DNA from 2 places in the Thalassospira sp. B30-1 genome. Region 1 is predicted to be linked to the other one. Evidence: riboswitches for the same ligand, from Rfam matches in the RefSeq annotation. Region 1 holds a riboswitch; the other holds the start of a gene.
What was found. Region 1 has a riboswitch for glycine ahead of gcvT (glycine cleavage system aminomethyltransferase GcvT). Riboswitches for the same ligand answer to the same signal wherever they lie in the genome.

Region 1 (7,003 bases):
AAGCGCGCCATGCACCACCAGCGGGAAATACATGGTCATCGGGTGGAAGCCCTCGTCTATGATCGCCTTCGCCAGATCCAGCGTCGAAACACCGGTATCTTTCAGGAAATCATCGTCAAACAGCGCTTCGTGCATGCAATAGCCGGGGAATGCCACGCTCAGCTTGTCTTTCAGACGCGCCAGAAGATAGTTGGCATTCAGCACCGCATCGCCCGATGCCTGACGCAATCCATCCGCGCCATGGCTTTTCATATAAGACAGCGCCCGAATGAACATGCCCATCTGACCGTGGAAGCCTTTCAGACGACCGAACGGCTTTTTGCCATCCTGTTCTTCGGCGGTTTCCACCAGATGGAATTTCTCGCCCTTGCGCACGACATAGGGGATCGGTGCAAACGGGGCCAGTGCGTCGGAAAACACAACCGGACCCGAACCCGGTCCACCGCCGCCATGCGGGGTCGAAAAGGTCTTGTGCAGGTTGATATGCATCGCATCAATGCCAAGATCGGCCGGGCGCACCCGTCCGACAATCGCGTTGAAGTTCGCCCCGTCGCAATAGAAATACCCACCGGCCGCATGGACCAGATCGGCAATCTTGCGAACGTCGCGCTCAAACAGCCCGCAGGTATTCGGGTTGGTCAGCATGATACCCGCCACATCGTCGCCAAGCTTGGCTTCGAACGCGGCAAGGTCCACACGGCCATCTTCGGTGGCCGGGATCGAATCAACCGTGAAACCACATGCCGCGGCCGTTGCCGGGTTGGTCCCGTGGGCTGATTCCGGCACCAGAACACGACGACGGTTTTCACCGCGCGCATCAAGGGCCGCACGGATCGCCATCATGCCGCAAAGTTCACCCTGCGCACCCGCTGCGGGCGACATGGAAACGGCGGGCATCCCGGTCAGAACCAGCAACCAGTGCGCGCAACTGTCAATCAGTTCAAGCGCCCCCTGCACCGTGCTTTCGGGCTGCATCGGATGCAGGTCGGCAAGACCGGGCATACGCGCAACCTTTTCGTTCAGGCGCGGGTTGTGTTTCATCGTGCACGAACCCAGCGGGAAGAAGCCGGAATCAATGCCAAAGTTTTTTTGCGACAGGCGCGTGAAATGACGCACCACCTGCGGCTCGGACAGGCCCGGCAAACCAACATCGCTATCGCGATCAAGGCCGCCAAGGCGTGATTTGATGCCCGCTGGCTTCGGAAGGTCAACACCGGTACGACCCGGTTCGCCCTGTTCGAAAATCAGCTTCTCCTCAAGAACGAGGCCGCGGTTACCGGTATGGGTGGTAAAGCTCATGCCAGCACCTCCTTCAATGCAGACGCAAGGTCCGCGATGTCTTCGTCGGTGTTGGTTTCGGTCGCCGCCACCAGCATGTAATGGTCCAGATCGTCACGGTTCGGATACAGGCGCGACAACGGAACGCCACCAAGGATACCCTTGGCAACCAGTGCCTCGACCACCTCGGCTGCCGGTTTGGCAAGCTTGACGGTGAACTCGTTAAAGAAGCTGTCATTGACAACTTCCGCACCCGGTACCGCATCAATCGCATCGGCGGTCTTGCAGGCGGTTTCATGGTTAAGCGTTGCCACACCACGATACCCGTCTTCCCCCAGAAGGCTCATATGCACCGTAAAGGCCAACGAACACAGACCGGAATTGGTGCAGATGTTCGATGTCGCCTTTTCGCGGCGGATATGTTGTTCACGGGTCGAAAGCGTCAGAACAAAACCGCGCTTGCCGTCCTGATCAACCGTTTCACCACACAGGCGACCGGGCATCTGGCGTACCAGTTTGCTGGTCGTGGCAAACAGACCAACATATGGCCCGCCATAGTTCAGGTTGTTACCAATCGACTGGCCTTCGCCGCAGACGATGTCCGCGCCAAAGCTGCCCGGCGATTTGACCGCGCCAAACGCCATCGCCTCGGTAAAGACCACGATCAGAAGCGCACCCTTGGCATGGCACGCATCCGCAAGCTTCGTGTGGTCCTGAATACGGCCGAAAACGTCTGGATACTGGACCACGACGCAGGCGGTCTGATCATCAATCAGATCGTCAAGCTCGTCGGCGGTTGCCTGCTTTTCCGGGTGCCCGTCGCGACCGGCAACTTCGGTATCGCTATACTGGCAATAGGTTTCCGTGACTTCACGGTAATGCGGATGCAGACCACCCGACAGAACCGCTTTCTTGCGCCGTGTTGCGCGGCACGCCATCAGAACGGCTTCCGCGCACGACGTTGCCCCGTCCCACATCGATGCGTTGGCCACATCCATGCCGGTGATCGATGCCACCTGGGTCTGGAATTCGAACAGATACTGCAACGTACCCTGCGCGATTTCCGGCTGATAGGGGGTATAGGCCGTCAGGAATTCACCACGCTGGATGATGTAATCGACCGTGGCCGGAACATGGTGGCGATACGCCCCCGCACCCAGGAAGCTCGGCACGCTGGCCGTGCCCATGTTTTTGGCGGCCATTTTCGCCATGTCGCGTTCGACCTGCAATTCGCCCAGATGATGGGGCAGATCGACCGGCTCGGACAGCAGCGCGCCTTCGGGCACGTCGCTATATAATTCATCAACGGACTTTGCCCCGATGGTTTCAAGCATCGAGGCGCGATCCGCCTTGGTTAGCGGAAGATAACGCATATCTTAAAGGCCTTCGACAAAGTCTTTATACGCAGCTTCGTCCATCAGCTCATCAAGCTGGGACTCATCGGAAAGTTCCATGCGGAAGAACCAGCCATCGCTTTCCGGGGCTTCGTTCACCAGTGCCGGATTGTCATCAAGTTCTTCGTTGGCTTCGACAACGACACCATCAAGCGGCGCATAAACGTCGCTGGCGGCCTTGACCGATTCGACAACCGCCGCATCGCCATCCTTGGTCAGCTTTTTGCCAACTTCCGGCAGCTCGACATAAACGATATCGCCAAGCGACTGCTGGGCGTAATCGGTAATGCCAACGGTCGCGACACCGTCTTCATATTCAACCCATTCATGTTCCTGCGAGAATTTTTTAGCCATGGTAATTCGTCCCTGTAAGATCAGTTGTCTCTAAAATCTCGGTATCTTTTGCGGGCCGCAAACGCTGCCCGAACTCTTTTTTTTCTGATGATCAGCCGCGATAGTAACGATGTGCCGCAAACGGCAGTTCGACGATTTCCGCCGGGCGTGCCTTGCCGCGCACCATCAGATCGACTTTGGTACCCGGGGCGGCAAATTCAATTGCGACATATCCCATCGCAATCGGGCCATCCACGGTCGGGCCGAAACCACCGCTGGTGATTTCGCCAATTTCTTCGCCGTCACTGTTCAAGACCGGCGTATGTTCACGCGCCGGGGCCTTGCCTTCGGGTTTGATCCCGACACGTTTGCGATCCGCGCCATTGGCAAGCTGATCAAGGATGACATCCGCCCCCTTGAACCCGCCTTCTTCGCGACGACGCTTGTTGATGATCCAGTTAAGGTCGCCTTCGACCGGGGTGGTCGTGGTATCGATATCGTTGCCATACAGGCAAAGACCAGCTTCAAGACGCAGCGAATCACGCGCGCCAAGGCCAATCGCCTCGACCTCTTCCTCGGCCAACAACTTGCGCGCCAGCTCTTCGGCGCGCTCGTTCGGCACGGAAATCTCATACCCGTCTTCGCCGGTATAGCCCGACCGGGTAACAAAGCACGCGATACCGGCAATATCGATCTCGGCAAAGCTCATGAATTTCATATCGGCAACCGAGGGTGCAAACCGCGCCAGCACGCGGGCGGCGTCCGGGCCCTGCAAGGCCATCAACGCGCGGTCATCAATCTCGATCAGCTCGACACCGTTATCCAGATTGGCCCGCATATGGACAATGTCATCATCCTTGCACGCGGCATTGATCACCAGAAACAGGCTGTCGCCCGCATTGGTGATCATCAGATCATCCAAAATCGTGCCATCGTCATTGGTAAAGGCGGAATAACGGGTGCGGCCGGGTTTGAGGATCGCGATATCACCGGGCACCAGCTTTTCAAGCTCGGCCACGCGATTTTCGCCGGTCAGGCGGACCTGCCCCATATGCGAAACATCAAACAGACCGGCCTTCGCGCGGGTATGCAGATGTTCGCCCTTCACCCCCAACGGATATTGCACCGGCATGTCATAACCGGCGAACGGCACCATCTTGGCACCCAGTTCCACATGCAAATCATAAAGGGCGGTTTTCAGCAGTTCGGTTTGATGATCGGCCATCAAGGTCTCCAGACAGTCGTTGCGAAACATAGCCGACCAGTGGCCAACCACGTCCCCCTCTGTCTTGGAGCCTGAAAGAATCACAGCCGGTTTGAATACCGGTCTGCTTACATCTTCGGCGAGACGCACATCCATGTTCGATGCCGCCTGCTTTCCAGAGTCCCATCTCCCCGCGGTCCGTTTGCCTGAGAGTTTCCGGGGTGGTTGCTCCTTCGGCGTCCGCGCAATCCCTATCGATGTAATCACGCACATCGATCAAGACCGTGGCACTCTCCCACGGGGATCATTTGGGTATGCCCCCTTATACGGATTTGAATCCGACCAGACCAGCCCCAAAAATCATATCCTCTCCACCCCATCCATTGGTATGAGGATTAAAAGCCCTTTTTTTGCCCCTCCGGCAAATGCCCATTATTTTGTATGAGGATTACCGAAAACGAACTTTTGTTCAAAAACGAAAATCCCGCCACGCGAGGCGGGCGGGATTTGATTATTCACCAAAAATGAATAATAGGCCGGATTATTAATTTTTTCCGAAGCGTCGATTGTAATCAAGCTGATCGGCGCTTAGCTGGAAACCAAGGTAAATTTCATAGTCCGGACCGGCCCAGACATCATCCAGCGGCACGTTCAAAGTCACCTGCTCGTCGCGATAGCGCGCCAGGTTCAAATTGCTCGGAAACGCCATCTGAACATCGAACAGATTCTTCTGGATAAACTCGCCAGACGGGTCCTTAAGTGCTACGAAATACTGGAGTTTTGCGTTGCGCCCCTGTGCGGCCGGGCCCAGTTCGGCATTGATCACCGGGCTGATCACGACGTTCAGGATCTTGTCATCAAGGTCATAGCCGCAATCGCCCAGATAACCGCCAAATTCGGCTTCAAGGATCACATCGGTCAGGTCCTTGCCCTGACCGCTGAACTGCACCAATCGGGCGGTATCATTGGGCAGGAAGGCCCGCGGACATGCCGGAACCGGCTGCTCTTCGAACGGGTTGCTGCTGCACGCCGCCAGAAAACCGGCAAACGACACCAAACCCAATGCACAAACACGCCGCAGTCCGTTCGCAATCGTCATCCAAGCCTCTATAGAACTGGTCAAATTCGCTGTCATGCCCGGTCCGGGCACAACCGCGCGCAGTCTATTCGCTCCGATATGGCGACACAACCCGCTTCCGTTTCAAATCGCGGCATGGGGCCTAAATACATGGCCGGACATAGCTGAACATGCATCTTTACACGGTGTCTGTCATTGCGTGCACGGTGCTGGCAGGTTATGTAACGAAGACATTTGAATAACCGTGCCATCGCATGGCGCACATCATGAACATTCGGACCCGTATCATGTCTGACAAAGCCGACCTTCGGATCATCCTTGCCAACCCGCGCGGTTTCTGTGCCGGGGTGGATCGTGCGATCGAGATCGTCGAAAAGGCGCTGGTGAAGTATGGCGCGCCGGTCTATGTCCGCCACGAAATCGTCCACAATAAATTCGTGGTCGACCGCCTGCGCGACATGGGGGCTGTTTTTGTCGATGAACTCGATAGCGTCCCGGATGGCGTGCCAGTAATCTTTTCCGCGCACGGTGTACCGAAATCGGTCCCCGAAGCTGCCGAAAGCCGCCAGCTTGAATATCTTGATGCGACCTGCCCGCTGGTGTCCAAGGTCCATCGTGGTGCGGAACGCCACCATGCAGATGGCAAACATATCCTTCTGATCGGCCATGCCGGTCATCCCGAAGTCATCGGCACCATGGGGCAGTTGCCACCGGGCAGCATGACCCTGATCGAGACCGAAGAAGACGCCGAAAACCTTCAGGTCGAAAACCCCGAAAACCTGGCGTTTGTGACCCAGACCACCCTGTCGCTGGACGATACGGCCAAGATCATCTCGATCCTGCAACGCCGTTTTCCGGCGATCGAGGTCCCGAAGAAAGAAGACATCTGCTATGCGACCACCAACCGCCAACACGCGGTCAAGCTGATCGCAACCGATGCCGATGCCATTCTGGTTCTGGGCGCGCCAAACTCGTCAAACTCGAACCGTCTGGTCGAAGTCGCGAAACGCGAAGGATGTGACCGTTCGGTTCTGGTCGAACGCGCCAAGGATATCGACTGGTCCAAGCTTGACGGTATTTCGACGCTTGGCATTACTGCGGGCGCATCCGCCCCGGAAATTCTGGTCGAGGAAGTCATCGATGCCTGCCGGGAACGTTATAACGTCACGGTCGAAACCCTGACTTTGACCAATGAAAACGTCACCTTCAAGCTGCCCCGCCAGCTTGCCAGCTAACCCCGCCCTGATGCAGGAAATCCGGATATCCCATGGCCGTCTATACCGACGTTTCTGACGAAGATATCGCCCGTTTTGTTGCCGAATACGATATCGGCACCGTGATTTCGTTCAAGGGAATCGCCGAGGGTGTCGAAAATACCAACTTCCTGCTTCAGACCGATCAGGCATCCTTCATCCTGACCCTGTATGAAAAGCGTGTGAACCCGGATGACCTGCCGTTCTATCTGGGCCTGATGGATCATCTGTCGGCCAAGGGGCTGAATTGCCCGACACCGATCCACGGCAAGGACGGGGTCGCGTTACGCCGTTTGTGCGGACGTCCGGCCGCCATCACATCCTTCCTGAACGGCATGTCGCCGCGCCGGATCATGCCCCATCACTGCACCGGGCTTGGTGCGGCACTGGCACACTTGCACACCGCCGGTCAGGATTTCGACATGTATCTTGGCAATGCGCTAAGTGTTACGGGCTGGCGCCC
Region 2 (7,003 bases), 1.2 Mb from region 1:
TCCTAGATGAAACAGCCGCCAGCCGGTTTCAGGATCAAGGATCGGGATAAGTCCGACACCCGCCGCGGCAATCGGGCTTAAAAACAGCGCAATGATCAGGAGTTTTGACAGCCACCAGCGCCGTGATGGCGGATGCTTGGGCAGACGTTCCCATTGAACCTCGATTGGCAGCTCGTTAAAGGGAAGATCCTCGTCCGACAGAGCGTCTGAAACATCATCTGTTTCAGGATTGCCCATGTCATCAAGAGGATCCCGTTCCTTCTTTCGGCCAAACCGTAAGGATTTTATGAGTTTCCTGATCACGAAAGGTCAGTCTCTTTCGGTCTGCGGATCGCACCTCACCCTTGCGGGCGGGGTGCGAACAGGGCGATGCCCCGGATCATATCAAGTGCACGGGACAGCTGATAATCTTCCAGCGCTATTTCCTCGGCAGCATTGCGGCGATCATTGGCATCGCTTTCGGCGTTGCTGATGGTTTCATCCTCGTTGCGCAATGCACCATTCAGATCGGCTTCGGATCGGCGCTGGGCGGCTTCGATGCTTTCGACACGGGCCTGCGGGACGATGATGTCAGGCACGATGCCGACTTCCTGGATCGATTTGCCCGACGGCGTGTAATAGCGTGCCGTGGTCAGACGCAGTGCCACATTGCCGGGCATCGGAAGGATTGTCTGAACCGATCCCTTGCCGAAACTGCGTGTTCCCATGATGACCGCGCGGCGGTGATCCTGAAGGGCACCGGCAACGATTTCGGATGCGGATGCCGAACCGTCATTGATCAGAACGATCATGGGAAGTCCGTCGGCAAGATCGCCCGGACGGGCATTGTAACGTTCGGTATTTTCGGTATCGCGCGGGCGGGTTGATACGATTTCACCCTTATCAAGGAATGCGTCCGAAACCGAAATCGCCTGATCGAGCAAACCACCAGGATTGTTGCGCATGTCAATCACAAGGCCCTTGATTTCCGGGCCGATCTGATCGCGCAACTCGGTGAGCGCACGTTGCAGGCCGCTAAAGGTCTGCTCGTTGAATTTGGTGATACGGATATATCCGACATCATCCTTTGCTTCGGATCTAACCGACTGGATCTTGATCACGGCCCGGGTCAGGGTGACATCAAACGGTGCGGTTTCACCCTTGCGCATGATGGTCAGGATAATGTCCGTATTGACCTTGCCGCGCATCATTTCAACCGCTTCGTTCAGGCCAAGACCACGGATCGGTTTGCCATCGATATGGGTGATGAAGTCACCAGGTTGCAAACCGGCCTTTTCGGCGGGCGTGTCATAAATCGGGGAAATGACTTTGACAAAGCCTTCTTCCATCGTGACTTCGATACCAAGCCCGCCGAACTCGCCGCGGGTATCGACCTGCATTTCCTCGAAATTATCCATATTCAGATAGGAGGAATGCGGATCAAGCGATGTCAGCATGCCGTTGATGGCTGCTTCGATCAGCTGCTTGTCATCTACTTCTTCGACATATTTCGATTTCACCTGTTCAAACACATCGCCAAACAGGTTCAGCAGCCGATAGGTTTCGGCTGATGTTGTTGGTGAAGATTGCGCCAGCGCGGGCGAAGCAAGGCCCAAAGTCATGCCGGTAGCGAGTGCGAATACTGCCAATCGAGAGGTTTTCATCCACTTACCTTGCCGTTTTTCGAGGCCAGCCAGGGAAGCGGATTGATCGCTTCACCGTCATGGCGCATCTCCAGATAGAGTTTAGGCGATAATTCACCCATTATTCCAACAGGTTCACCCGCCAACAGATATTGTCCTACCACACTGTCGAGCCGATCAAAACCAGCGATAAGGCTATGGTATCCTTCGCCGTGTTCGATAATCAAGAGGCGGCCATAGCCACGGAAGGGCCCGGCGAATACAACTTTGCCGTCAAAGGGCGATACGACCTGCGCGTTTGGGCGTGTGTCGATCTCGATCCCTTTGGAATGTGTAACCGCCAGTCCGTCCGGTCCGCGGGACCGTTCACCAAACAATGTAACGACCTTTCCGCTTGCGGGCATACGCAATTGTCCGTGTGCCAGCGTGATCGAACTGCCGACAGAAAGCTCTTCATCATTTGCCGATGGTGCCTTGCTGGCAGGGGCTGTTTTTTCCGCAGGGGTGGCGGGCGGCTCGTTTCTGGCAATTGTCGATGGGGCCGGGGCCGGTTTGGGTTCTGTGCGCTTGGCGATCTGGCGTTCCGGTTTCATGCGGGGTTCGGGAACGCCTTCCGCCCGCTTTTTCAGGCTTTCCAGAAGATCGCCCAATGATTTTGCCTCGGTCGCCAGTTCATTGACGGCGCGCGATGCCATTTTGGCCTCGGCCTCGGTTTCCGAACGCAGTTTGCGCTTTTCGTTAAGCAGGGCGGCCAGTGACTGGCGCTCTGCCTGTAATTCTTTGGTGGCGGCTGCCATTTCGCTGCGGCGCGTTCGGATGTCTTCGCGAAGGGTGCCAATTTCTTCAAGCTCGGCGCGCAAATCGCGCGCATGCTGTTCAACACCGGGTAGGGCGGCCTTTAACAGGATGGCTGACCGCAATGTATCCTGCGGGCTGGTCGGAAGGGCGATCACAGCTTCGGGCGGGGTGGTCGACAAACGCTGCAAGGCCATAAGGATGCGGGCATATTGCCCGGCTTTGTCTTCAAGGCTGGTGGCGGCCCGCTTTTCGCGCACTTCAAGTTCGGCAAGCTGATCTTCAAGATCGGTCAGGGTTGTTTCAAGGCGCTGGGCGCGTCTGGCGACCGAAATGGCTTCGGATTGAAGCGCCTGTTCCTCGGTCCAGAGTTCGCGCGATTTGCGCGCCAGGAATTCTTCCTGCTTTTGCTGCTCTGACAACTGGCTTTCAAGTTTATCAAGCTGACTGTCGACCTTGCGTAGCGACTGGGCAAAAGACGGCGTTGCCCCGCCCGCGATCATGGCTGCAATCACAGCCAGCGCAGGCAGGGCGGTCTTGGAACGCAGATCAGTTCGCAAGAAGCGCATCATTCCCTTTCAAACCCTTGATCAACGGTTTGCCGGTCATTTCCGCCGGTTGCGGTAGCCCGAGAAGCTGCAACAAAGTCGGTGCCACGTCGGCCAGGCGACCATTTTCCAGTGTCGCGCCTTCGGGTCCATTCACCAGAATGGTCGGCACCAGATTAAGCGTATGCGCGGTGTGCGGCTCGCCGGTTTCCGGATCCACCATCATCTCACAGTTCCCGTGATCGGCGGTAACGAACATCACGCCGCCCACCGATTTAACCGCATCAACAACCTGCCCAAGGCAGGTATCGACCGCTTCGGCGGCCTTCATCGCGGCGGACAAAATGCCGCTATGGCCGACCATGTCGGGGTTGGCAAAGTTCAGAATGATCGCGTCATAGGTTTCAGCCCTGATCGCTGCCACCAGCTTTTCAGTCACTTCCGGGGCCGACATTTCCGGCTGCAAATCATAGGTCGCGACCTTGGGCGATGGCACCAGAATACGGTCTTCGCCCTCGAAAACCTGTTCTTCGCCGCCGTTAAAGAAGAAGGACACATGCGGATATTTTTCGGTTTCCGCGATGCGCAACTGCTTCATGCCAGCCCTGGAAACGACTTCACCAAAGATATTTGGCAACACCTGCGGCGGATAGATCGCATCCATATATTTTGCATGGTCGGATGAATATTCAACCATACCGGCCTGCACGGCAAATCTGATCGGGGTGCCACGGTCAAACCCGTCAAAGTCCGGTGCGCAGATCGCGGCCAGAATTTCACGCGCGCGGTCGGCCCGGAAATTGGTCATCAAAAGTCCGTCGCCGTCTTTCATGCCGGCATAATCGCCAATCACGGTCGGCAGAACGAATTCATCCGTGGTGTCGGCATCATAGGCTGCCCTGATTGCGCCTTCGGCACTTTCAGCGGTGCGGCCATCGGCGTAATTCTTGCCCTTTACCATCGTGAAATAGGCCTGGCTGACGCGTTCCCAGCGATTGTCGCGGTCCATCGCGTAATAGCGCCCGGTGACGGTCACGATTTCAACATTGGCATCACCAATCTGTGCGCGGAATTTTTCAAGGAATTTGGCGGCACTTTTGGGGGCGGTATCGCGGCCATCCAGATAGGCATGGATTTTTACCGGCACACCGGCCGATGCGATGATTTTGGCAAGGGCCGCCATATGGGCCTGATGGGAATGCACCCCGCCTTCGGACAGAAGCCCCGCGATATGACAGACACCCCCGCTTTCTTTCAGCTTGGCGATAACCTTTTTGACGGTATCGGTATCGGCGATCGAACCGGTTTTGACAGCCTCGTCAATTTTTGGCAGTTCCTGCATCACAACCCGGCCGGCACCAAGATTCATATGGCCGACTTCGGAATTGCCCATCTGCCCTTCGGGCAGGCCGACATCAAGACCGCAGGCTTTCAGAAAGCCGGTCGGATTGTTGGCATAAAGCGCGTCCCAAACAGGGGTGTTGGCCAATGCAACCGCATTGTCCTTGCTTTCCTCGCGATAACCCCAGCCATCCAGAATGCACAGCACCACCGGACGCGGGCGCTTTACGGTATTTGATACAGTCACAATCATAATCCCACGAAGTAAAGTACACGAAATAAGGTAAAAGGCTGAATTACCGGTAAAGATGGTTATTTTCCGGTAATTTTGCCATCCGTACAAAGACGCCGGGCGCGGTGGGTCCGCCATCAGACGCTGCCAATCATAGCATTTTCAACGCGCAATCTATCATGAATGCCGGTATTGAACAGCCTTCCGACCGGGTATTTTTTGTGCGCTTGCAAAGTCGCTTTTTGACAAGGATCATCACCTGCCTGTAATCTCGGGCGTTACGGTGATACCTCGAATAACCGCGATGGGAGAGCCCGCTTTGATCCCGCGATCAGATCGGCGCCGAAGGAGCAATAGCCCCGAAAACTCTCAGGCAGATGGACCGTTGCGGATTGAGGCTCTGGAGAGAGAAAGCGGTACGGGGCCAATGCCCGGCACCATATTTCCACCGAAGGATGAAGCCATGGCGTCAAAGACTTCTTTGTTTTTGGCAACAGGGCGCACAATCTCAGGTCAAGGGACAGAGGGGGCAAGACACCGGTTCTATAACGTCATGTGGCATTGATCCGCATGACAAAGAGCCGTGGGAGGCCCATTTGACCGAAGAAAATAAGCAGCGTCCGCAAGACGTTAATCTTTCCGTTGTCGATCTTTATACCATCGGCATCGGCCCATCGAGTTCGCATACGGTCGGCCCGATGCGCGCGGGCTATCGGTTCTGTCTGGAACTCGAAGCCCGGAATCTTTTGGAAAAAATCGGCTCGGTAATTGTCGATCTTTACGGATCGCTTGCCCTGACTGGCAAGGGCCATGCCACCGATACCGCGGTGATCATGGGGCTTTCGGGGGAACGACCGCGTTCGGTTGATCCCGACCGGATCGCACCGACGATGGATGCGATTGATAAAGATCACGCATTACAGCTTTACGGCGCGTATCCGGTTGCCTTTAACCGCGAAACCAATCTTGTGTTTCACATGACCGAAAGCCTGCCCGAACATCCCAACGGCATGCGGATCACCGCCTTTGACCGTGACGGTGTTGTTCTGCACAAACAGGAATATTTTTCGGTTGGGGGTGGGTTTATCGTCTCGGGCGATGATCGCGGGGCGGAATATTCCGGCGATAATATCACGCTGCCTTATCCCTTTTCCTCGGCCGATGAACTGATGGCGATCTGTAAAAAGGAAAAGCTGTCGATTGCCGAAGTCATGGCCGAAAACGAAAAAAGCTGGCGTGAACCTGCCGAGACAGAGGAATTTGTCGACCGCGTGCATCGCGCGATGATGGATTGTATTGAGCGTGGCTGCAAAACCGATGGCATCCTGCCCGGCGGGTTGAATGTCAAACGGCGTGCGCGCAAACTTTACCTTGAGCTGACGGAACGGCCAGAAGCGGGGCTTAAGGACCCGTTGACCGTGATCGACTGGGTCAATCTTTATGCCCTTGCGGTTAACGAAGAAAATGCTGCTGGTTCGCGCGTCGTGACCGCCCCGACCAACGGGGCGGCGGGTGTTATTCCCGCCGTGCTGCGCTATTATGAACGGTTCGGGGCCAATGTGACACAGGGCAAAATACGCGAATTCCTGTTAACGGCGGCGGCCATTGGTTCGATCTATAAAAAGCGTGCGTCGATCTCGGCCGCCGAAGTCGGTTGTCAGGGTGAGGTCGGTGTGGCCTGCTCAATGGCGGCAGGCGCGCTTTGTGCCGTCATGGGCGGTACGCCCGAACAGGTTGAAAACGCCGCCGAAATTGGCATGGAACACAACCTTGGCCTGACCTGTGATCCGATTGGCGGTCTGGTGCAGGTACCCTGCATCGAACGCAACACCATGGGGGCGGTCAAGGCGATCAATGCTGCCCGTCTGGCAATGCGCGGTGATGGTCAGCATACCGTGTCACTCGACAAGGTGATCGAAACCATGCGCCAGACCGGCATTGATATGCAAAGCAAATACAAGGAAACCAGCCAGGGCGGGCTGGCGGTCAATGTCAACGTGGTCGAATGTTGAGCTGACAGTTTGAAATACCGACCAAACACCCTCGAAGCCGCCGTTTCGGGGGTGTTTTTCATCCGGCCCGATTCTTGCCACCTTGCGCCTGCAATCTGATATCATTGAGAAATCAAAAACGGGGCAAAGACCTCGAACAGGTTGGGCAAAGCATGAAAAAGAAACTGTTCCGCATCTATATCGCGGTCAGTCTGGATGGCTATATCGCGCGCGCCAATGGCGCGGTTGACTGGCTTGATCAATTCGATCCGGCCGAGTTCAATTTCGAGGGCTTTCTGGGCACCGTGGGAACACTGATCATCGGGCGAAAAACCTTTGATCAGGTGATGGAATTTGGCGACTGGCCCTATGAAGATCGCCGCACGATTGTGCTGACATCGCGCGATTTGCCCGATAACCGCCCGGCCAATACAGAGGCCTATGGCGGTAGTCTTGTGGAACTGGCAAGCCAGC

Region 2: linked by a shared signal. The riboswitch ahead of IT971_RS01595 (L-serine ammonia-lyase) and the one ahead of gcvT (glycine cleavage system aminomethyltransferase GcvT) in region 1 are both predicted to bind glycine.

What each region holds. Positions count from the first base shown of each region.
Region 1 covers NZ_CP065232.1:3,972,044-3,979,046, forward strand. The annotation lists gene gcvPB (aminomethyl-transferring glycine dehydrogenase subunit GcvPB) at 1-1,299, opposite strand, end outside; gene gcvPA (aminomethyl-transferring glycine dehydrogenase subunit GcvPA) at 1,296-2,651, opposite strand; gene gcvH (glycine cleavage system protein GcvH) at 2,655-3,026, opposite strand; gene gcvT (glycine cleavage system aminomethyltransferase GcvT) at 3,118-4,230, opposite strand; glycine riboswitch at 4,288-4,390, opposite strand; glycine riboswitch at 4,394-4,517, opposite strand; gene IT971_RS18685 (hypothetical protein) at 4,754-5,344, opposite strand; gene ispH (4-hydroxy-3-methylbut-2-enyl diphosphate reductase) at 5,575-6,522, shown strand; gene IT971_RS18695 (homoserine kinase) at 6,555-7,003, shown strand, end outside.
Region 2 covers NZ_CP065232.1:337,419-344,421, forward strand. The annotation lists gene IT971_RS01575 (divergent polysaccharide deacetylase family protein) at 1-237, opposite strand, end outside; gene IT971_RS01580 (S41 family peptidase) at 339-1,643, opposite strand; gene IT971_RS01585 (murein hydrolase activator EnvC) at 1,640-2,989, opposite strand; gene gpmI (2,3-bisphosphoglycerate-independent phosphoglycerate mutase) at 2,967-4,559, opposite strand; glycine riboswitch at 4,834-4,933, shown strand; glycine riboswitch at 4,937-5,064, shown strand; gene IT971_RS01595 (L-serine ammonia-lyase) at 5,135-6,550, shown strand; gene IT971_RS01600 (dihydrofolate reductase family protein) at 6,703-7,003, shown strand, end outside.